DNA from 2 places in the Pseudomonas sp. Q1-7 genome. Region 2 is predicted to be linked to the other one. Evidence: predicted binding sites of a transcription regulator. Region 2 holds the regulator's gene; the other holds the start of a gene.
The links. The regulator LexA, encoded in region 2, represses DNA repair genes until DNA is damaged. The targets are predictions, from matches to a motif close to CTGTNTNNNNANACAG.

Region 1: a site for LexA is predicted at 6,080-6,095, ahead of imuA (translesion DNA synthesis-associated protein ImuA). Genes of this name have one in related genera too.

What each region holds. Positions count from the first base shown of each region.
Region 1 covers NZ_CP116304.1:4,418,877-4,429,423, forward strand. Annotated here, with positions in the region: gene PJW05_RS20470 (hypothetical protein) at 1-332, shown strand, start outside; gene PJW05_RS20475 (hypothetical protein) at 458-634, shown strand; gene PJW05_RS20480 (error-prone DNA polymerase) at 853-3,936, opposite strand; gene PJW05_RS20485 (Y-family DNA polymerase) at 3,933-5,354, opposite strand; gene imuA (translesion DNA synthesis-associated protein ImuA) at 5,362-5,976, opposite strand; gene PJW05_RS20495 (AMP-binding protein) at 6,160-8,997, opposite strand; gene PJW05_RS20500 (M28 family metallopeptidase) at 9,151-10,547, opposite strand, start outside.
Region 2 covers NZ_CP116304.1:2,480,649-2,491,195, forward strand. Annotated here, with positions in the region: gene PJW05_RS11395 (DUF6586 family protein) at 1-196, shown strand, start outside; gene PJW05_RS11400 (hypothetical protein) at 268-501, shown strand; gene sulA (SOS-induced cell division inhibitor SulA) at 582-1,055, opposite strand; gene lexA (transcriptional repressor LexA) at 1,066-1,677, opposite strand; gene PJW05_RS11415 (TetR/AcrR family transcriptional regulator) at 1,910-2,617, shown strand; gene PJW05_RS11420 (L,D-transpeptidase) at 2,662-3,186, shown strand; gene nagZ (beta-N-acetylhexosaminidase) at 3,196-4,194, shown strand; gene PJW05_RS11430 (S-methyl-5'-thioinosine phosphorylase) at 4,204-4,941, shown strand; gene PJW05_RS11435 (DEAD/DEAH box helicase) at 4,996-7,626, opposite strand; gene PJW05_RS11440 (CsiV family protein) at 7,633-8,154, opposite strand; gene mfd (transcription-repair coupling factor) at 8,188-10,547, opposite strand, start outside.

The DNA.
Region 1 (10,547 bases), 1.9 Mb from region 2:
GGCTCGGTTTCATCGCCATCGGCCTGACCGGCTTCCTCGGCTACCGGCTGTACATGGCCGACAACGCGGCCCCGGTGGCCCAGGTGTTCATCCCAGCGCCCGCGCCGCCCCGGCAGGCCCCCGCACCGACACCGCCGCCGAGCGTCGGCGAGGAACGCCTGCAGCAGTACGAGGACACCTACAACGCCGCCCAGCGCGCCGATAACGAACGCCTGGAACGGCTGGAGGAACAGCGCCGGCTGAGCGACGCCAAATGTCAGTTCTGGACCGAGCAGTACCGCAACGCACCGACCGAGAAGGCCAAGCGCAACATGGACCAGGAGTGCCGCTGAGCGGCACTCCGTCCGATTCCCGCCGACCACCCGACCAAAGGCGGCGGCCTTCAAGGGACCGTCATACGGAGACGGCTAGACTGAAACCGTGCGCCCTTCCACTTTGGCGCCAGAGGCGGTTCGCAATGGGTCCCGAAATTTTCATAGCCCTGATGGTCATGGGCTGGCTGCTGGCAGCGGTCGCGCTGCTGTGGGCCATGCTCAGGATCTCTCACCACCATCACCATCATCACCACCACGGCCGGCCTTCGCCGCCGCACTCCTCCCGCACCTTCCGGCGCCACAAGGCGACGTCGCACTGAGCGCTCGTGCGCTCGACCGGGAGTGAATTTCCACAGGCTGGCACATCCTGGTCGGATTAAATCCGCGAGCGGTGGGTGGACGTGCGGCGGGGGTGAGGGGCGCGTCAGGCCGGCGCGGAAGCCCCCGTACTAAAGGCTTCCATTCCGCACGGCAACAGCCGACTCAGCCACAGCCAATGTTTTCGCCTCACTAAGAACCTGCGGCGATCTACGCCGATCTAGTGGAAATCGCGGCTCTTCACATCGAGTCCGGACAGCAACGGCGTGAGGTCGTGCAGGCGACGGGCGATCAGGTGACGCACGCCGTCGACCGACTCCAGCCGGCCATCCACCTGCAGCAGTCGCGAGCCCACCAGCACGCGGCGCTGACGTTCCGCCAGGTCGTGCCAGACCACCACGTTGACCATGCCGTGTTCGTCTTCCAGGGTGACGAAAATCACTCCGCTGGCGGTTTGTGGGCGCTGTCGCCCCACCACTAGGCCGGCGACGCTGACCTGCCGGCCGTGCTCCACCGCCGGCAAGTCCCGCGAGCTGCGGCAGCGCCGCCGGCTCAGGGCGCCACGCAGCAGGGCGATGGGGTGCGGCCCGAGGGTCGTGCCCAGGGTGGCGTAGTCGGTAAGCAGGTCTTCCCCCACACTGGGCAGCGGCAGGGACACCTGCGCTTCTTCCGCTTCAGGCAGGCCATCGAAGAGCGGTGCCTGCGTCTCGACGCCCGCCACCGCCCAGCGTGCCCGATGCCGGTGTCCGGCCAGGCCGCGCAGGGCGCCGGAGTCGGCCAGACGCTCGCAGGCCCGGGCGTCCAGCCGGGCGCGCCGACTGAGGTCGCCGACGCTGGTGAAGGGCGCCGTCTGGCGAACCGCTTCGATGCGCCGGGCATCCTCCTCACGGAAGCCGCGCACCATCCGCAGCCCCAGGCGAATGACCGGATCGCCGCCCTGCCCCGGCGCCTCCAGGGAGCAGTCCCAGTCCGAATGGCGCACATCCACCGGACGGACCCCGATGCCGTGGCGGCGGGCATCCTGCAGCACCTGGTCGGGGCTGTAGAAGCCCATGGGCCAACTGTTGACCAGGGCACAGGCGAAGGCCGCCGGTTCATGGCATTTCAGCCAACTGCTGGCGTAGGTGAGCAGGGCGAAACTGGCCGCATGGGACTCGGGGAAGCCATAGCTGCCAAAGCCCTTGATCTGCTCGAAGATCCGTTCGATGAAGGCCTGTTGATACCCCTTGGCGAGCATGCGCGAGGTCAGCCGCTGGCGGTGGTGCTCCAGGCCGCCGTGACGCTTCCAGGCGGCCATGTTGCGGCGCAGTTCGTCGGCTTCGCCGGGCGTGTAGTCGGCGGCGACCATGGCCAGTTGCATCACCTGCTCCTGGAACAGGGGGACGCCCAGGGTGCGCTCGAACACGGGACGCAGCTCCCCGGACGGATACTCCACCTTTTCCAGCCCGTTGCGCCGCCGCAGGTAGGGATGGACCATGTCGCCCTGGATAGGCCCCGGCCGGACGATGGCGACCTGTATCACCAGGTCGTAGAACGTCTCGGGCTTGAGGCGCGGCAGCATGGACATCTGCGCCCGCGACTCGATCTGGAACACGCCGATGGTGTCGGCGCGGCTGATCATCGCGTAGGTGGCCGGGTCGTCCTGGGGCAGGGTCGCCAGGGTCCAGCGGGTGCCGCGATAACGCTCGATCAGGGCGAAGCAGCGGCGCAACGCGCTGAGCATCCCCAGGGCCAGCACGTCCACCTTGAGCAGGCCCACCAGGTCGAGGTCGTCCTTGTCCCACTGGATCACGGTGCGCTCGGCCATGCTCGCGTTTTCCACCGGCACCAGGCTGTCCAGCGGTGCCTCGGAAATCACGAAGCCGCCGGGGTGCTGGGACAGGTGGCGGGGAAAGCCGATCAGTTCGCCGGTCAGCGCCAGCACCCGGCGCAGCACCGGGCTGTCCGGGTCGAATCCCGCTTCCCGCAGGCGTTCCGCCGAGGGGGCCGTGTCGCTCCAGCCACCACAGCAATCGGCCAGGGCGTTGACCTGGTCGGGCGGCAGGCCGAGGGCCTTGGCCACATCGCGGATCGCCCCGGCGCCGTGGTAGGTGCTGACCACCGCGGTGAGCGCCGCCCGGTGCCGGCCGTAGCGACGAAAGACGTACTGGATCACCTCCTCGCGGCGTTCGTGCTCGAAGTCGACGTCGATGTCCGGCGGCTCGTTGCGCTCCCGGGACATGAAGCGTTCGAAGAGGAATTCGGCGCCGCCCTGGCAGGGGTCCAGCTCGGTGATGCCCAGCGCGAAGCACACCACCGAGTTGGCCGCCGAGCCACGTCCCTGGCAGAGGATGTCCTGGCTGCGGGCGTATTCGACGATGTCGGCCACGGTGAGGAAGTAACTCTCGTAGCCCAGCTCGGCGATCAGCGCCAGCTCCTTCTCCACCAGCATCCGCGCCTTTTCCGGCACCACGCCGGGCCAGCGCCGCCGCAGCCCCCGCTCGCTCAAGGCTCGCAGCCAGGTGGTCGGGCCGTAGCCATCCGGCACCAGCTCGCGGGGGTACTGGTAGCTCAATTCCCCCAACTGAAAGGTGCAGCGCCGGGCGATGCGCACCGACTCGGCCAGCAGCGCCGCCGGATAGAGAGCGGCCAGCCGCTCGCGCCGACGCAGGTGGCGCTCGCCGTTGGCAAAGAGCCGATGCCCGGCCTCGGCCACCGTGCAGTGGTGGCGCACGGCGGTCATGCAGTCCTGCAGGGCGCGGCGGCCACGGGCGTGCATATGCACATCCCCCGCCGCCACGGCAGGAACGCCGCAGCGTTCGGCCAGGGCCAGCAGACGCCCCAGGCGACCGGTATCGTCCGGGCCCTGGTGCAGCTCCACCGCCAGCCACAGCCGCTCGGGGAAGCACTGGCGCAGCCAGCGGCCTTCGCGGTCGTCGCCTTCATCGTCGGGCACCCAGAGGGCCAGCAGGCCGTCGCCGGGTTCGGCCAGGTCGTCCCGCAGCAGCCGATACTCGCCTTTCTTCGCCCGCCGCCGGGCTGCGCTCACCAGGCGGCAGAGGCGCTGGTAGCCGGCCAGGTTCTCCACCAGCAGCACCAGCCGTGGCCCACCCTCGACACGCATTTCGCTGCCGATCACCAGGGGCAACCCGGTTTGCCTGGAGGCCTGCCAGGCGCGGACGATACCGGCCAGGGTGCATTCGTCAGTGATCGCCAGGGCCTCGTAGCCATGTTGCCGAGCACGCCCGAACAGCTCGCTGGCACTGGAGGCGCCACGCTGGAAGCTGAAGTTGGACAGGCAGTGCAGTTCGGCGTAGGCGCTCATGCGAACCAGCCGTGCAGCAGCAGCGGCCCCTCCCCCTCCCCGCCCACCTCGCGGAAGGCCCAGCCACGCTGGCCGGCACGGGTCTCCACCCGGTAGTAGTCGCGACGCACATCACCGCCGTCCCACCAGCCGGACTCGATGCGCTCGGGGCCGGCAAGGATGCGCACACTGCCCACCCGCAGCGGCACCGGCTCCCGCAGCAACCAGCCGGGGCGGGGCGGACCGGGCGGGAGCGGCGTCTGCGGGCCGTCCGCATCCAGTTGCCAGGCACATTCGGGGCGGTGGTCGGCACGGGCGGCCAGGCGATGCACAGACTCATCCCCCAGCCGCGCCCGCAGGCGTTCGCGCAGTTGTTCCCAGGGCAGGGATTGCTGTGGGCGCTCGTCGAACAGCTCGCGGCGCTCCGGCACGAAGGCCGGCAGGTCCCGCGCCTGCAGGCGAAAGGCCCGCACCGGCGCCGGCACCTGCACGTGCTCCAGGCGGCCGCGGGCCAGTTCGAAGAGCATGGCCGCCTCGCGCTCGGCGCTGAGCAGGCCCACCGGCACCGGGGTATCGGCCTGGGTGCGGTGCTCCAGGTAGAGGGTGAAACGCTGCACGCCGCTGTCGCGGCCGGCGAGGAAGGCAGCCAGGTCAGCGGTGAGGCGGCGCAAGGGGAAAAGCAGCGCCTGGTGGGACTCCACGTCGAAATTCAGCTCGATGCGCACATCGAACTCGTCCGGTGGCCGGTAGCACTCCAGGGCCAGGTGACGCTCGCCAAGCAGTGTGTCCAGGTGCCGCAGTACCTCGGCGGGAAAGCGCCGGACCAGGGTTTCCCGTGGCAGCGCCACGACCTGGGCCAGGTCACGCAGCCCCATGCGCATGAAGGCAGTGGCGACATCGCGCGCCAGGCCGGCGCGCTCCACCGGCATCCGCCCCAGGGCTTCGCGCAGTTCATCCTGGCTCGTCACCACCAGACCGTCGCCGGCATTGGCCAGAACCCGCGCCGCCGCCGGGTTGGGCGCGACGACGATGCGATGGCGAAACCCCAGGGCCGCCAGTTCCCGCCGCAGACGCGCCTCGAAGCGCGGCCAGGGGCCGAACAGGGAAAGGCTCGACGCCACCTCCAGCAGCAGGCAGCGCGGGTAGTGCAGGCTGACCTGGGAGCTGAAGCCGTAGGCCCAGGCGGCGAGCAATTGCTCCCAGCGCGCGATGGCGGCGGGGTCGTATTCCACCAGGCGGAAAGCGCGGGTCAGGGCATGGGCGGCGGTCAGCGACTGGCCGGGGCGTAGCCCCAGTTCCCTGGCCGCCGGGTTGAGGGCGCGCAGCACCCGGCGCTGCGCGGTGCCGGTGACCAGCGCCAGGGGCGCCTCGGGATCGGGATGGCCGCGCAGCACGCCATCCAGCGCCAATTGCGGCAGCAATATGCAGGCCCAACGCATGCGGGCGTCACCGGGCCAGGGCGATGGGCGCCGCCGGTGGCAGGCCGCCCCGGCACTTGAGCACCCGCAACTGCGCCGGCTGGCCTTCGACGGCGATGCGCAGGGCCGCCGGCGAAGGGTTGAGAGCCGCCTCCAGCGGGCGAAAGGCGAAGGCCAGGGTCTGGCCGGTTTCGGCGGCCACCTGCAAACGGCGCAGGGCACGGTCGTCGGCCTGCTGCGGCCAGCACAGCACCGCACCGCAGCTGCCGGAGCGCAGGCACTGCTCGGCGGCCCAGAGGGCGTCGCGGCCACTGGCCTCCACCAGCGCCAGCCAGCGCAGGTCCACGCCGGCCGCCTGCCAGGCCTGTGGATAAGGAATATGCGGCGGCGCCACCAGCACCACCCGTTCGGCACTGGCGGTCAGCCGCGCCAGGGTGGGCCAGAGCAGACCCAGCTCGCCCAGCCCCGCCGCCGGCACGAGGATTTCGCTGAGGGCGGCCTCCGGCCAGCCAGCGCCGGGAAGGACCCTGTCCAGGGCGGCGAGCCCCGTGGGCTGGTCGCGGCCGGCCGGCTTCGCGCCGGGCTGGCCTTTCCACACCCGCCGCTCGTTGAACAGGGACTCGAGGGCAACGACAGCGCCCATCAGCGCGGCCCATTGCCGGAAGAGAAAAACGGCAGCCCCGGGGAAGGGCTGCCGAAAGGGCCAGGAACAATCACCAAGGCCATTGGGGGAAATCCTACGAATACTGTATTTATATACAGTAAATCGTGCAGACTTCCCTACGTCAATCCGGGAAGACGGAAGGCAGGTTTCCGGAAAGCGCCGTCAGCTCCAGCTCAGCGTGCGCTCCGACTCATCCAGGCGTTCCAGCAGCGCGGCCCGGGTCGCCTCCCGCAGCCTGACCGACTCCGGCCAGCCCGGCCCCTCCGCCAGCAAAGGCGTGCATACGCTGACATGGATCGCCCCACGGAGCGGGAACCACTGGCCGTCGCGCAGCACGGTGCGCGTGCCGCGGATGGCCACCGGCAGCAAGGGCACGGCGGCATTCGCGGCCAGCACGAAGGCGCCCATGTGGAAGGAACGCAAACCCGGCTCACGGGTAAAGGTGCCCTCCGGGAAGAACAGCAACGACTGGCCAGCCCGCAGCGCCGACTCCAGTGCTGCGCTGTCCGCCACGCTGCGCTGCAGGTCGAAGCGCTCGACGAAGAAGGCCCCGAGCTTGCGCAGGAACAGGCTGGGAATCCACTGGCTCGCCAGTTCGCGCTTGGCGATGAAACCGAACCGTGGCGGCAGTGCGGCACAGAGGATGACGCCATCGAGATAGCTCGCATGGTTGGCCGCCAGCACGCAGGCCCCGTTCTCCGGCAGGTGCTCCAGCCCTTCGACACTGAACGGCACCCCGGCCATGCGGATGAACAGTCGCGCCGCCCAATGGACGAAGGCGCGGCAGCCGTTCCGGTGCGGCAGGATCGCCACGCCCAGCCAGATCAGCGGCGTGACCAGCCAGAACAGCAGCCAGACATAGACGGCATAGGCCAAGGTACGCCCCCCCTGCCAGCCACGGCCGAGATGCCCGCGCGCGGCCTGCAGCAGCAAGCGCAACACCTGGCGCCATGGCGCCAGGCGTGGCTGCCCTGCTTCACCGCGCTCGTACAGCTCGCGGCAGGCGGCCCGGCGAATCTTGCCGCTCGAGGTCTTCAGCACGCTCTGGGGCGGGACCAGGACGACCTCGTCGGGGGGCACGCCGACAAGGTCCACCACCCTGCGGTTGATCTCCAGCCGCAGGCGTTGCAGCGCCTCCTTGTCCTTCACCGGGGACTCCGCCATCACCACCAGGCGGTCGGTTCCGGTGGCCGGGTCACGACTGCCGAACACCGCGACACACCCCTTGCGCAGACCGCCCAGGTTGCCGACCGCCGCTTCGACGTCGTAGGGATAGATATTGCGCCCGGCCCGGATGATCAGGTCCTTCGCGCGGCCGGTGAGAAACACCTCGCCATCGGCCATGTAGGCAAGGTCGAGCGAGTCCATCCAGCCATCGCGCAGGACCCGGTCGGTTTCCTCCGGGGCCCGGTAGTAACCCGTGGTGGTCGACGGCCCGCTGAATTGCAGGTGGCCTTCCCGGCGTTCGGGAAGCTCGACGCGACGGTCGTCGACAATGCGAATCTGGTGGCCCGGCAGGGGGCGGCCGCACGCGACGAAGCTCAGCGTGGCGTCGTCTTCCGACGCGGGCGCGAGCGCCTCGCCGCGTAGCTGGAACGCCTCGCGCTGCACCCGATCGATCAGGGGCCCTCGGCCCAGGGGCGGGAAGGACACGCCCAGGGTGCCCTCGGCCAGGCCATAGACCGGCGTCAGTGCGCCGGGCGCCAGGCCGTAGCGCGCAAAACGCGCGGCAAAGCGCTCCAGGGTAGTCGGATTGATCGGTTCGGCACCGTTGAGGGCCAGGCGCCAGCAGCTCAGGTCCAGGCCCTCGAGCTCGCTTTCCGTGAGCTTGTTCAGGCACAGCTCATAGGCGAAGTTGGGCGCCGCCGACAGGGTGCCGCGATAACGGTCGATGGCCCACAGCCAGCGCGCCGGCCTGGACAGAAAGGCCAGGGGCGACATCAGCACCAGGTTGAATCCGTAGTAGAGGCTGCCCAGCCAGGCACCTATCAGGCCCATGTCGTGGTACATCGGCAGCCAGCTGACGAACAGGTCGTCCGGCCCCACCCGCAGCGCGCGCCCCATGGCACGCAGGTTGGCCAGCAGGCTGGCGTGGCTCACCATCACGCCCTTGGGCTGGCCGGTGCTGCCCGAGGTGTACTGCAGGAAGGCAATGGCGTCAGGCTGCCGCGCCGGGCTCACATACTCGCGCGCTTCGTCGCCCAGTTCGGCAACGCTGGCGATGCGCGCCAGGCTCGGGACCAGGGGGCGGAGCAGCCGGGCCAGCAGCTTCGCCTCGTCGACGGTGACCAGCATCCTGGCCTCGGCATTGCGCAGGATGCCGGCCTGGCGCTGCAGGTGGTCCTCGATCTGCGACAGACGCAGCGGCGGATAGATGGGGACCGGGATGCCGCCGGCCAGCAGGATGCCAAAGAAGCCCAGGAGAAAATCACGCCCGGTCGGCAGCATCAGCGCCACGGTCTGCCCCGCCAGCAGGCCGCCACGCTGCAGACCGGCCGCGACCGCCAGGGCATCCCGCTGCAGGTCGCCGTAACTGATGTCCTCCAGTTGTTCGTCGTCCCCCAGCAGGCGCACGTGGGTTTGCCGGGGATGCTGGCGCACATGCCAGTCCAGCACCTCGACCAGGGTAAGCGCGCTGTCCGGTGTCTGCCGCTCGCCCGTGGCGGGCGCGGAGAGGGGGCTGGAAAAGGACGGAGGTAGCGGCCCGGGGAGCCCACGGCGTTGCAGCACCTGCAGCACATCGGCGGGGGTGTTCGCCGAGGCGAACAACTCCTGCGGCAGACGAACGCCGAACTCCTGCTCGATGCGCGACCAGAGTTCGACCCGGGTCAGGCTGTCCACTCCAAGGTCGCGGTCCAGCACGCTGTGCAAGCTAACCCGCACACCTTCTGCAGCCTGCGGGCGCAACTCGGCCACGGTGCGCTGGACGATCTCCAGCAGCTTTTCCGCGGCCCCGTCACAGGCGGCAACGCTGCCGGTTTCCGCAGGTCGGCGAGACATAAGGCGGCCCTCATGGCTAAAGGATTTCGCCTCTGTCCAGTATGGGCCCGTACCGGCATTGCCGCGCCATGGGCCGGCGAAGCTTCGTATCGGCTCGTGTCTTGCCCTGGCCCCGGCTCTGCGCCGGTCACCCGGCGCAGAGGGGTTCAGGCGTTACTTGATGTAGTGCTTGCCCCAGCGCTCGGCCTGGCGTACCGACTGCACGCGCAGGCTGGCGGCACCCTTGGCTTGCTGCTGGGCGGCGGCGATCTCGTCGTCGATGATCTTCGTCGACAACGACAGCCAACTGGTGGCGAAGGCCATGGCATCGCCGTTGATCTCCAGGGCGTTCAGGTCGATGTTGGCGATGCCGTCGCAACCCTGGTGGTAGCAGGGGTCGAAGGGCTGGCCGGCAGCGCCGCCGTAGCGCTGTGCCTGCTCTTCACTCTTGATGTCTTCGGCACCGGTGAACAGGCCACCGAAGGGGATGCCCACCTCGAAGAACTGCGCATAGTCAGAACGGAAGTCGATCTGCGTGCCTTCGAAGGGTTCGCCGCGCAGCCTGAAGTAGGCCTCGAACAGACGCTCGATGGCGGCCGAGCCGGGCGGGCCCTGCAGGCCGAAGGAGGAACCGTCGCCGTCATAGATGAAGTTGGCGAAATTCGGCGAGCCGATCATGTCGAAGTTCAGGTACGCCTTGATCTTCTTCCGCTCCCCTTCGCTCAGGCTGTCGACATAGAAGGTCGAGCCCACCAGCCCGGATTCCTCCGCGCCCCACCAGGCGAAACGCACCTTGTTCTGCGGATGCGCCTTGCGCAGCAGCACCGCCATCTCCAGCAAGGCCGCGCTCCCCGAACCGTTGTCGTTGATGCCGGGGCCTTCGAACACCGAGTCCAGGTGCGCGCCGGCCATCACCACGTTGTCCGGGTTGCCGCGCCGGGTCTCGGCCACCAGGTTGAAGGTCTGCGTCTTCTCGCGGATCACGTCCGCCACCATGCGCACTTGCAGGCCGGCGGTCTGCGACCAGGCCACGCCGTTGTCGTAGGTGGCGAAGAACACCGGGATGCCGCCTTCGTAGGTATCGCCCAGGGTGACGTTCTCCAGGCCCTTGCGGTCCTCGGTATTGCCCTGGTTGAAGAGGATCACCCCGGCCGCACCGGCGGCCGCGGCGTTCTCCGCCTTCGTTTCGAAGGTGCAGCTGCCGCGCTGGACCAGGGCGATGGCGCCGCTGGGGAAGCCGGCGAAATCCTCCACCTCGCAGCCGCTGGAAGAGGTGTTGCCGGCACCGAGGGACAGGTCCACCGCCACCACCGGAGCACTCACATCACCAGGGTCGGTCTGCGACAGGTAGTTGAAGTCCTCCTCCCAGACGTAGTTCGCCGGTTGCGGCGTCAGAGCCTGCAAGGTGCCCGGCCCCTTGGGGAAGAACGCCGTGAAGGGGAATGGCTGCACGCGCACCTGGTAGCCGGCGCGTTCCAGGGTTTTCTTCACGTAGTCGATCGACGCCTGGTAGCCCGACAGGCCGGCTGCGCGGTTGCCGTCGTTGAGGCTGGCGATGTCCTGCAGCTCAT
Region 2 (10,547 bases):
GCTGGCTGCATACGGTGCCTTGTTCATGCCGCCCCAGGCGCCGAAGCAGGCCAAGGTCGATCCGACCTTGCCGCTGATCACCGCCGTCAGCGTGGAAGAGGAGGTGGAGCCGTTGTCGCGGGAGGTCCTGGAGTCCTGGCGGCAGAATCTGAAATCCCTGGCCTTGCGCTTCCGCGAAACCCTCAGCGAATGCTGATTTGATCGACGGACTAGGGCGTGCTGGCGGCTGGCTGGTACAATGGCCGCCTTTCGTGGAGAGATAAGCCTATGCCTACGTCCTTTCTGGAAATTGTCGAGCTACCCGACGGGCGCATTATCCTGCGTCGGGCTGATGACGAGGAGGCGTTGGTGACGCTGGACTTCTCCTCCGATGCCAAAGCCTTTCTCCAGGGGCATCACCTGGAAGTCGCCAAGGCCATGCTGAATGTCGGCGTGCAGATGGCCGGTCGACTGGCCGAGGGCGATATGGATCATCACGACGGACCACGCGTTCTGCATTGAAGTGTGGAGCCGAATCTTCCGTTGATTCGGTTACCGTCTGATGTCATCGGCCCTGGGTGTTCACCTGGGGCCGTTGCTTTTCAGCCCAGTTGAATGTTCAGGCTCTGGGCGCTGCCCTGGCGTGCGGCTTGTGCCAGTTGGCGTTTGGCTTTTTGTCCCAGTTGCAGCCAACTGACCACCGTATGACTGCGGCCCAGGCGCAACGCTTCGCATGCGAGTTCCAGTGCGCTCTGCTCGCCGCGCGGTTGCAGGAGCAGGATGCGCTCGCGGTTGAGGCCGGATTCGCGCAGCCAGTCGCGGGTCAGGCCTGCAGGGGCGCCAATCAAAGTCAGCCAGCGGGCATCCTGTTCTTCGCTCAGTTCCCGCAGCACCGAGGCCAGCAAGTTCCGGCAGTGGCTGGTGGCACCGCGCAGCGAGAGCTCGCTGAAGGCTTCCGGTTCCTCTGGGCCGGGTTCTTCCACGACATCGGTCAGCATCGGCACTACGGGATTGGCCAGGATGGCGTCGTGGAACAGGGGGAGCTGTGACCGGCCAAGCGACTGCGGGAACTGCATAAAGCCTCCTTTAACGGCGGATCACGCCGACACTCAAACCTTCTATCACCAGGTCCTGCTTTTCCAAGCTCACCTCAATGGGGGCGAACTCGGGGTTCTCGGCAATCAGCCAGACCTTGTCGCCCTCGCGCTTGAAGCGCTTGACGGTGACTTCATCGCCCAGGCGAGCTACTACCACTTGGCCATTGCGGGCCTCGCGGGTACTGTGCACGGCGAGCAGGTCGCCATCGTAGATACCGATGTCCTTCATGGACATGCCGCGAACGCGCAGCAGGTAGTCGGCGCGGGGGTGGAAGAAGTCGGGGTTTATTCGGCAGGATTCTTCGATGTTCTGCTGGGCGAGAATGGGCGCGCCGGCGGCGACCCGGCCAATCACCGGCAGGCCGTCGTCTTCATTGTTCCCGGGTTCGAAACCGGGAATGCGGATGCCACGGGAGGCGCCGGGCGTCATTTCGATGGCGCCCTTGCGAGCCAGGGCCTTGAGGTGCTCTTCGGCGGCGTTGGGCGACTTGAAGCCAAGTTCCTGGGCAATTTCTGCCCGGGTCGGAGGAAACCCGTTGTCTTCAAGGCAGCGCTTGATGAATGCGAGAATCTCGGCTTGGCGGGGCGTCAGTTTCAGCATGGCGGCGCTCTGTTTTTATATACAGTGACTGGGATTATATACAGTGATCCAGTCTTGGCAATGCTTGTTTTCTGGAATGGTTGGAAAGCGGGAAGGGTTATGAGCAGGTGAGGCTTCCCGTGATCGGGCGGCTGGGAGGGTGACCGTTGCGTCGGATGGTGGCGTGTACGGCTTGACAAGCTGACCGGCTGAAACGTATGTTTCAAACAAGTGTTTGTCAGGCGGAGGAGCCATGGCCCAGTCGGAAACCGTTGAACGCATTCTGGATGCTGCGGAACAGCTGTTCGCGGAAAAAGGCTTCGCCGAGACCTCGTTGCGCCTGATCACCAGCAAGGCAGGAGTCAACCTGGCTGCGGTGAACTATCACTTCGGCTCGAAGAAGGCGCTGATCCAGGCCGTGTTCTCGCGCTTTCTCGGTCCGTTCTGCCAGAGCCTGGAGCGCGAACTGGACCGTCGCCAAGCCAAGGCCGAGAGCAAGGCCAGCCTCGAAGAACTGCTGGAAATGCTCGTCGAGCAGGCCCTGGCGGTAAAACCGCGTAGCGGCAATGACCTGTCGATCTTCATGCGTCTGCTCGGACTTGCATTCAGTCAGAGCCAGGGCCACTTGCGCAAGTACCTGGAAGAGGTTTACGGCAAGGTTTTCCGTCGTTATATGCTGCTGGTCAACGAGTCGGCGCCCAAGGTGCCGCCTCTGGAGCTGTTTTGGCGCGTACATTTCATGCTCGGCGCGGCGGCTTTCAGCATGTCGGGCATCAAGGCGCTGCGCGCCATGGCGGAGAATGATTTCGGCGTGAACACCTCCATCGAGCAGGTGATGCGCCTGATGGTGCCTTTCCTGGCGGCCGGTATGCGCGCTGAAACCGGCGTCACCGACGAGACGCTGGCCGCTGCGGTGCTGAAACCTCGCAGCAAGGCCCCGGTGGCACCAGCCAAGGCTTAAAACCATATGGGCTCGGGCGAGCCGATCGGCTAAGCTTGCGGCCCATGCAAAACCTCGATCTGCTGCATATTTCCATTGCCGACCAACAGCTCTACGGGTTCGCCGAAGGGCGTCTGGTGCTGCGCATGCCGGTTTCCACCGCCCTGAACGGTCCCGGCGAAACCAATGGTTCCAATTGCACGCCCCGTGGGCTGCATCAGGTTCGTGCGCGAATTGGTGACGGCCTGCCCCTAGGGGCGGTACTGCGTGGCCGGCGCTGGACTGGTGAAGTCTGGGATCCCGAGTTGCACGAGCGCTTCCCGGGGCGCGACTGGATCCTCAGTCGCATCCTCTGGCTGAGCGGCTGCGAACCCGGCCGCAATCGCCTTGGGGCGGTCGACAGCTTCCGTCGCTACATCTACTTGCACGGCACGCCGGACACCGAGCCCATGGGCGTACCCCGTTCCCATGGGTGCATTCGTCTGCGCAATACCGATGTGCTGGAACTCTTCGAGCGCGTGCCCGTCCACTGTGCGGTGCGCATCGACGAAGCGCCTTGCCCGGCTTGGGCGATGGCATCCCTCTCTTAAGGATTTTTCATGCAAGGTTCCCTGATGCTGGATATCGGTGGCACCTGGCTGACCGCCGAGGATCGGCAGATCCTCCGTCAGCCGGAAGTTGCCGGCTTGATCATCTTCGCCCGCAATATCGAGAGCCCGCGTCAGGTGCGCGAGCTCTGCTCATCCATCCGTGCCGTTCGTCCGGACCTGATTCTTGCCGTCGACCAGGAAGGTGGTCGCGTACAGCGCCTGCGCCAGGGGTTCCTGCGGCTGCCGGCGATGCGAGCGCTGGCGGACAACGACAATGCCGAGCAACTGGCCGAGCAGTGCGGCTGGTTGATGGCGACCGAAGTGCTGGCCGTGGGGCTGGATATCAGCTTCGCCCCGGTGCTGGACCTCGACCACCAGCGCAGCGCGGTGGTCGGTAGTCGCGCCTTCGAGGGCGACCCGGAGCGCGCAGCGCGCCTGGCCGGTGCCTTCATTCGTGGCCTGCGCCAGGCGGGCATGGCTGCCACCGGCAAGCACTTCCCTGGCCATGGTTGGGCGGAGGCCGATTCCCATGTGGCGATTCCCACCGACGAGCGCAGTCTGGAGCAGATCCGCCTGAGCGACCTGGTGCCCTTCGCGCGTCTGGCTTCCGAGCTGGACGGTATGATGCCGGCCCACGTGATATACCCGCAGGTGGACAATCAGCCGGCCGGGTTCTCCCGCCGTTGGCTGCAGGATATCCTGCGCGGCGAATTGAAATTCTCCGGTGTCATCTTCAGTGATGACCTGTCCATGGCCGGCGCCCATGTCGTTGGCGATGCCGCCGAACGTATCGAGGCGGCACTGAGCGCCGGTTGCGACATGGGATTGGTGTGTAACGACCGCGCCGCCGCCGAGCTGGCTCTCGCGCGTCTGCAGCGCCTGGGCGCCAAGCCCCCGGCCAGCCTGGCGAGGATGCGCCGGCGCGCCTTCCCCGGTACTGAGTACCGCCAGGATCCCCGCTGGCTGCAGGCCGTTGCAGCCCTGCGCGAAGCCCAGTTGATCGATTGAGGAACCGAAATGACCGTCTACGCCATCATTGGTGGTACAGGCCTGACCCAGCTCGATGGCCTGAGCATGAAAGCCCTGCTCAACCCTGAGACGCCCTACGGCGCGCCGTCGGCCGGCATCGTCCACGGCGAATACGCTGGGCACGATGTGCTGTTCCTGGCCCGCCACGGCCACCCCCACCGGATCGCGCCACATCAGGTGAACTACCGTGCCAACCTCTGGGCCCTCAAGCACGCTGGTGCTCAGGCGGTGATCGCGGTGAATGCCGTGGGAGGCATCCATCCAGCCATGGGCAGCGGCCACCTGGTGGTACCGCATCAGGTGATCGACTACACCCACGGGCGCGCCGGTACCTTCTTCGAAGGGGGGCTGGACCACGTTACCCATATCGATTTCAGTCATCCTTATGACGAAGCGCTGCGCAGCAAGCTACTGGCGGCCTTGAACGCCTGCGACTATCCGCACAGCGATTTCGGCGTCTACGGCTGCACCCAGGGGCCGCGCCTGGAAACCGTGGCGGAGATCGTCCGTCTGGAGCGCGATGGCTGCGACATCGTTGGCATGACCGGCATGCCGGAGGCAGCCTTGGCGCGTGAGCTGGGCCTGCCATATGCCTGTCTGTCGCTGGTGGTCAACCCGGCGGCCGGCAAATCCGAAGGCATCATCACCATGGACGAGATTGAGGCTGCATTGGCTGAGGGCATCGGCAAGGTGCGCAATGTCCTGGCTCATCTGATGAAGGGCTGAAGCGACTCGCGCCGCTGGCAGGTGGAACGCCTCGTTACCTGCCAGCGGCGCGTGTCAGGCGAATCGCGGCAGGGGCGCGAAGAGGGCGTCGATGTCGTCCTCCTGCAAGCGCCAGCCTTCCTTTTCCTGGCCATCGAGAATGCCCCGCGCCAGCGCGGCCTTCTGCGCTTGCAATTGCTGGATTTTCTCCTCCACCGTTCCGCGCGAAATCATTCTGTAGACGAACACGGGCTTGTCCTGACCGATGCGATAGGCGCGGTCGGTGGCCTGGCGCTCCACCGCGGGGTTCCACCAGGGGTCGTAGTGGATCACGGTGTCCGCGGCGGTCAGGTTCAGGCCGGTGCCGCCGGCTTTCAGGCTGATGAGGAAAAGCGGTACCTCGCCGTTCTGGAAGCGTTGCACCGGCGTGCGACGGTCGCGGGTATCGCCGGTGATCTGGACATAGCCGATGGCGCGCTTGCGCAATTCGTCCTCGATCAGTGTCAGCATGCTGGTGAATTGCGAAAACAGCAGCACCTTGCGGCCTTCTGCGATGAGTTCCTCGAGCATTTCCATCAGGCTGTCCAGCTTGCCTGAGCTGCTTCCCCGTGAGCGGCCGCTGCCGTCTTCGATCAGCCGAGTGTCGCAACATACCTGGCGCAGTTTCAGTAGTGCTTCGAGGATCACGATCTGACTGCGCGCCAGGCCCTTGCGGTCGATCTCCTCGCGTACCTTGTGATCCATGGCCAGGCGCACCGTCTCGTAGAGGTCGCGCTGGCGATCGCTGAGTTCGACCCATTGGGTGATTTCGCTCTTGGCTGGCAGTTCGGTGGCCACCGCTTCCTTGCTGCGGCGCAGCAGGAAAGGCTTCAGGCGGGCGTTGAGGTGAGCCAGGCGCGTGGTGTCGCCGTGCTTCTCGATCGGTGTGCGGTAGTTGCGCACGAAGCTCTGGTTGTCGCCCAGCCAGCCGGGCATGAGGAAATGAAACAGCGACCAGAGCTCGCCAAGGTGGTTCTCCAGCGGCGTGCCGGTGAGGCACAGGCGCTGCCTCGCGTCCAGCTGGCGCGCCGCCTGGGCCGCCTTGCTGGTGGGGTTCTTGATGTACTGCGCCTCGTCGAGGATCAGCAGGTGCAGCGACGTTTCCGCGAAGTGCTCCAGGTCCCGGGGCAGCAGGGCATAGGTGGTCAGCAGCAGGTCGTACTCGCCCATGCGCTCGAAGGCCTTTTTCCGCCCGGGGCCGTGCAGGGCGAGTACGCGCAGCCCCGGCGCGAAGCGGGCGGCTTCGTCGAGCCAGTTGGGGATCAGGCTGGTGGGCATCACCACCAGGGCGGGGCGATCCAGGCGGCCGGCTTCCTTTTCGATGAGCAGGTGGGTCAGGGTCTGCAGCGTCTTGCCCAGGCCCATGTCGTCGCCGAGGATGCCGCCGGCCCCGACTTCCCGCAGAGTCTGCAGCCAGGCCACGCCTTCCAGTTGATAGTGGCGCAGGTCCGCGTTCAGGCTTTGGGGTGGGGTGATGACGAGCTTGTCGCTGTCGCGCAGCTTGCGCGCCAATTCACGCAGTTCGTCGCCGCCCTGCCAGTGCAGGTCCAGGCCTTCGAGTTGGATCAGGCGCGCCGCGTCGGGACGGCTCAGGCGCAGGCTCTGGCTCGGGTCCTGGTCGCGCTGGTAGAGCTCGCCCAGGGTGGTCAGCACCGGTTTGAGGCGGGAGAAGGGCAGCATCACCTGAAGGGGGCGGCCATCCGTGGCGCGGGTGGCATCCAGCTGCAGGCGCAACTGCTCGTCGTCCTTGCGCCGTTGCAGGTGTTGCGGATCGAGCAGCTCGGGGGTGCGCTGGATCAGTCGCAGCAATACCGGAAGCAGGCTGATGCGCTGGCCTTCGACGACGATGCCCAGCTCCAGGTCGAACCATTCTCGGCCAGGCGCTTCGTCCACTTCGGCGTACCAGCCTTCGACCTGGCTCAGGTCGAACTGGAAGCCGGGGCGAATATCGATCTGCCAACCCTGTTCACGCAATGCCGGCAGGTGTTCGCGCATGAACTGGAGCCAGTGTTCGTCGCTGGGTAGCTCGAACATTTCGGCGCTGTTGGCCGGCAGCGCCAGGCTCTGCCGCAGGGCCTCCCTGAAACCCAGTTGGCGCAGGCTGTCGCGCCAGGCCTGCTCGGCCTTCGGCTGGCGGGCGATGGAAAGTCGCTCGCCGTTGGCGCGATGCTGCAGTCGCTCCGGGCGCATCGGCTTGCCGTGGGTATGGGCGCCGCCGTAGTCGAACAGAAGGCCGGCGCGGTGCTGCTGGCTGCCGACCATGCGCCCGCTGCGCAGGTCGTACTGGCTCTGGGCGTGGCTGCCGAAAATCAGGCGCGGCACGGGCAGCAGATCGTCCACCAGGCGTTCGCTGGGTGGAGGTGGGAGCTGCCAGCCTTCCGCGGGGCGTGTCAGGAGGACGCTGATTGCGGCGACGCAGTGCTTGCAGTTGTAGCTCACCGGGCAGCTGCAGTTTCCGACCACGCCCAGGCCTCCAGGCGCGAGTCGAATGCGCTGCGTGTAGAAATGGCCTTCAGAGCCTTCGCAGCTGGTTTCGACGGCCTTGTCGCTCAGGCTGAGTAGGCGAATGCGATCTTCCGTGGCGTACTTGAGGCCGCGCGCGAGTGCGTCTGGGTCGAAGTCCAGGCGCCAGTCCATCTGCCTCAGCTGTTCCAGCAGAACGCTCATGGGGCCTTAGAGGGGGCTGATACGGATCAGGATGCCCAGGTTGCCGTGGTCGAGGTAAGTGAGTTCGCCGTTCTTCAGGCGGGTGCCCTGGCGCAGGCGCTCGCTGCTGCTGATCAGGCCGCTGCCATCGAACTGGTTGATCCAGAAGTCGGCCTCGGCGTCGACGCTGCGATCGAGGGTGAGCGCCAGGGTGCCTTCCACCGGAAAATGTCCGAGCTGCGGTTCGCCGATGCTCACCGCGACCTTGTTGGGGATGGCGGAGAGGTTCTGCGACCAGGCCTTGTGCAGCAGCACTTCATAGCCAGCGTTGGGGTTGAGCTTGGCGGCTTCGCCGTCCAGTGCGGTGGCGCGTTCGCTGCCGGCAATGGATTGGCTGCCCGCAGCCCAGTCGTCCGGCGCCGGTTGGCTGGAAGGGATGGGGTCGCCAGCCTGGCGGAAGATGATCATTTCCACCGAATAGAGTCCGTCTGCGAAGGCGGCCGGGGCCAGCAGGGCGAGCAGCAGGGCGAAGTTACGAATGGCACGCATGGGTGGGTCCTTATTGGGGCATCGTTCCGCAGACTACTGCGGGGTCAGGCGTTCGAACAGCGCTTCAAGGGTATTGAAGCGTTCTTCCGGGCGTTCCATGGGAACCTGGAACTTGAACTGGGTGGCGCCTTCGAACTTGTAGCGCTTGGGCTGGCCCTGGATCAGCTTGATCAGCACCAGCGGGTCGACACAGGTGTCGGCGGCGAACTCGATGCGGCCGCCCTGGGGGCCGGCGTCGACCTTTCTGATGCCGAGCTTCTCCGCCTGCAGTTTAAGTAGGGTCAGGCGCACCAGGTGCTTGGTGGGCTCGGGCAGCAAGCCGAAGCGGTCGATCATCTCCACCTGCAGTTCTTTCAGGCCGTCCTCGTCGGCTGCGGAGGCGATGCGCTTGTAGAGGATCAGCCGCGCGTGCACGTCCGGCAGGTAGTCCTCCGGGATCAGCGCCGGCACCCGCAGGTTGATTTCCGGTCCGCCGCCCAGCGGTTGCTCCAGGTTGGGTTGTTCGCCCTTGCGGATGGCTTTCACTGCGCGCTCGAGCATTTCCATGTAGAGGGTGAAGCCGACGGCCTGGATTTGCCCGCTCTGGCCCTCGCCCAGCAGTTCGCCGGCGCCACGGATTTCCAGGTCGTGGGTGGCGAGGACGAAGCCGGCGCCGAGGTCCTGGGCATTGGCGATGGCCTCCAGGCGCTTCTCGGCGTCCGGGGTCATTTGCTTGCGCGGCGGCGTCAGCAGGTAGGCATAGGCCTGGTGGTGGCTGCGGCCGACCCGGCCGCGCAACTGGTGCAACTGGGCCAGGCCGAACTTGTCGGCGCGCTCGATGACGATGGTGTTGGCGCTGGGCACGTCGATGCCGGTCTCGATGATGGTGGAGGCCACCAGCACGTTGAAGCGCTTGTGGTAGAAATCGCTCATCACCTGTTCGAGTTCACGTTCGCGCATTTGCCCGTGACCGACGGCGATGCGCGCCTCTGGCACCAGCTCGGCCAACTCGGCGGCGCATTTCTCGATGGTCGCCACCTCGTTGTGCAGGTAGTAGACCTGGCCGCCGCGCAGCAACTCGCGCAGCAGGGCCTCCTTGATCGCGGTGTTTTGCCGCTCCATGACGAAGGTGCGCACGGACAGGCGGCGCGCCGGGGGCGTGGCGATGATCGACAGGTCGCGCATGCCCGCCACGGCCATGTTCAGGGTGCGTGGAATGGGCGTGGCGGTGAGGGTGAGGATGTCCACTTCGCTGCGCAGGGACTTCAACTGCTCCTTCTGGCGCACGCCGAAGCGGTGTTCTTCGTCGATGATCGCCAGGCCGAGGTTCTTGAAGCGCACGTCATCCTGCAGCAGCTTGTGGGTGCCGATGATGATGTCGATCTTGCCTTCGGCCAGCTGCTGCGCCGCACCTTCCACTTCCTTGGCTGACTTGAATCGGCTCATCACCTCCACGGTCACCGGCCAGTCGGCGAAGCGGTCGCGGAAGCTGTTGTAGTGCTGCTGGGCGAGCAAGGTCGTAGGGACCAGCACCGCGACCTGTCTGCCACTGTGGACGGCGACGAAGGCCGCGCGCATGGCGACTTCAGTCTTGCCGAAGCCGACGTCGCCGCAAACCAGGCGGTCCATCGGCTTGGGCGCCAGCATGTCCGCCAGCACCGCTTCGATGGCGGCCTGCTGGTCGGGGGTTTCCTCGAAGGGGAAGCCGGCTGAGAAGGTCGCGTAGTCGGCCTTCGGGTCCTTGAACGCATAGCCTTCGCGGGCGGCCCGGCGGGCGTAGATATCCAGCAGTTCGGCAGCGACGTCGCGGACCTGTTCGGCAGCCTTGCGCTTGGCCTTCTGCCAGGCTTCCGAGCCGAGGCGGTGCAGCGGGGCCAGGGCGTCGTCGCTGCCGGTGTAGCGAGCGATCAGGTGGAGGCTGGCCACCGGCACATAGAGCTTGGCGTCCTCGGCGTATTGCAGGGCGAGGAATTCGGCGGCCTGGTCGTCGATTTCCAGGGTGATCAGGCCCAGGTAGCGGCCGACTCCGTGGTCGATGTGCACCACGGGGGCGCCCTCGCGCAGCTCCGCGAGGTTCTTGATCACGTTGTCGCCGGCGTCGCCACGGCGCTCGCGGCGCCGACGCTGCATTACCCGCTGGCCGAAGAGCGGGCTCTCGGCGATCAGCGCGATGCCCGGATCATCCAGCAGCAGGCCTTCGTCCAGCGGGGCGATGGTGATGGCCAGGCGCTGGTCGCTGGCGATGAAGGCCGGCCAGCCTTCGACTTCCTGCGGGCGTACCTTGAGGCGGGCAAGCATTTCCAGCAGCACTTCGCGACGTCCCGCCGATTCGGCGCTGAATAGCACGCGGCCGGGGAATTCGTCGAGGAACCGGCGCAAGGCGGCCAGCGGTTCCGTGGCCTTGGCCTGGATCG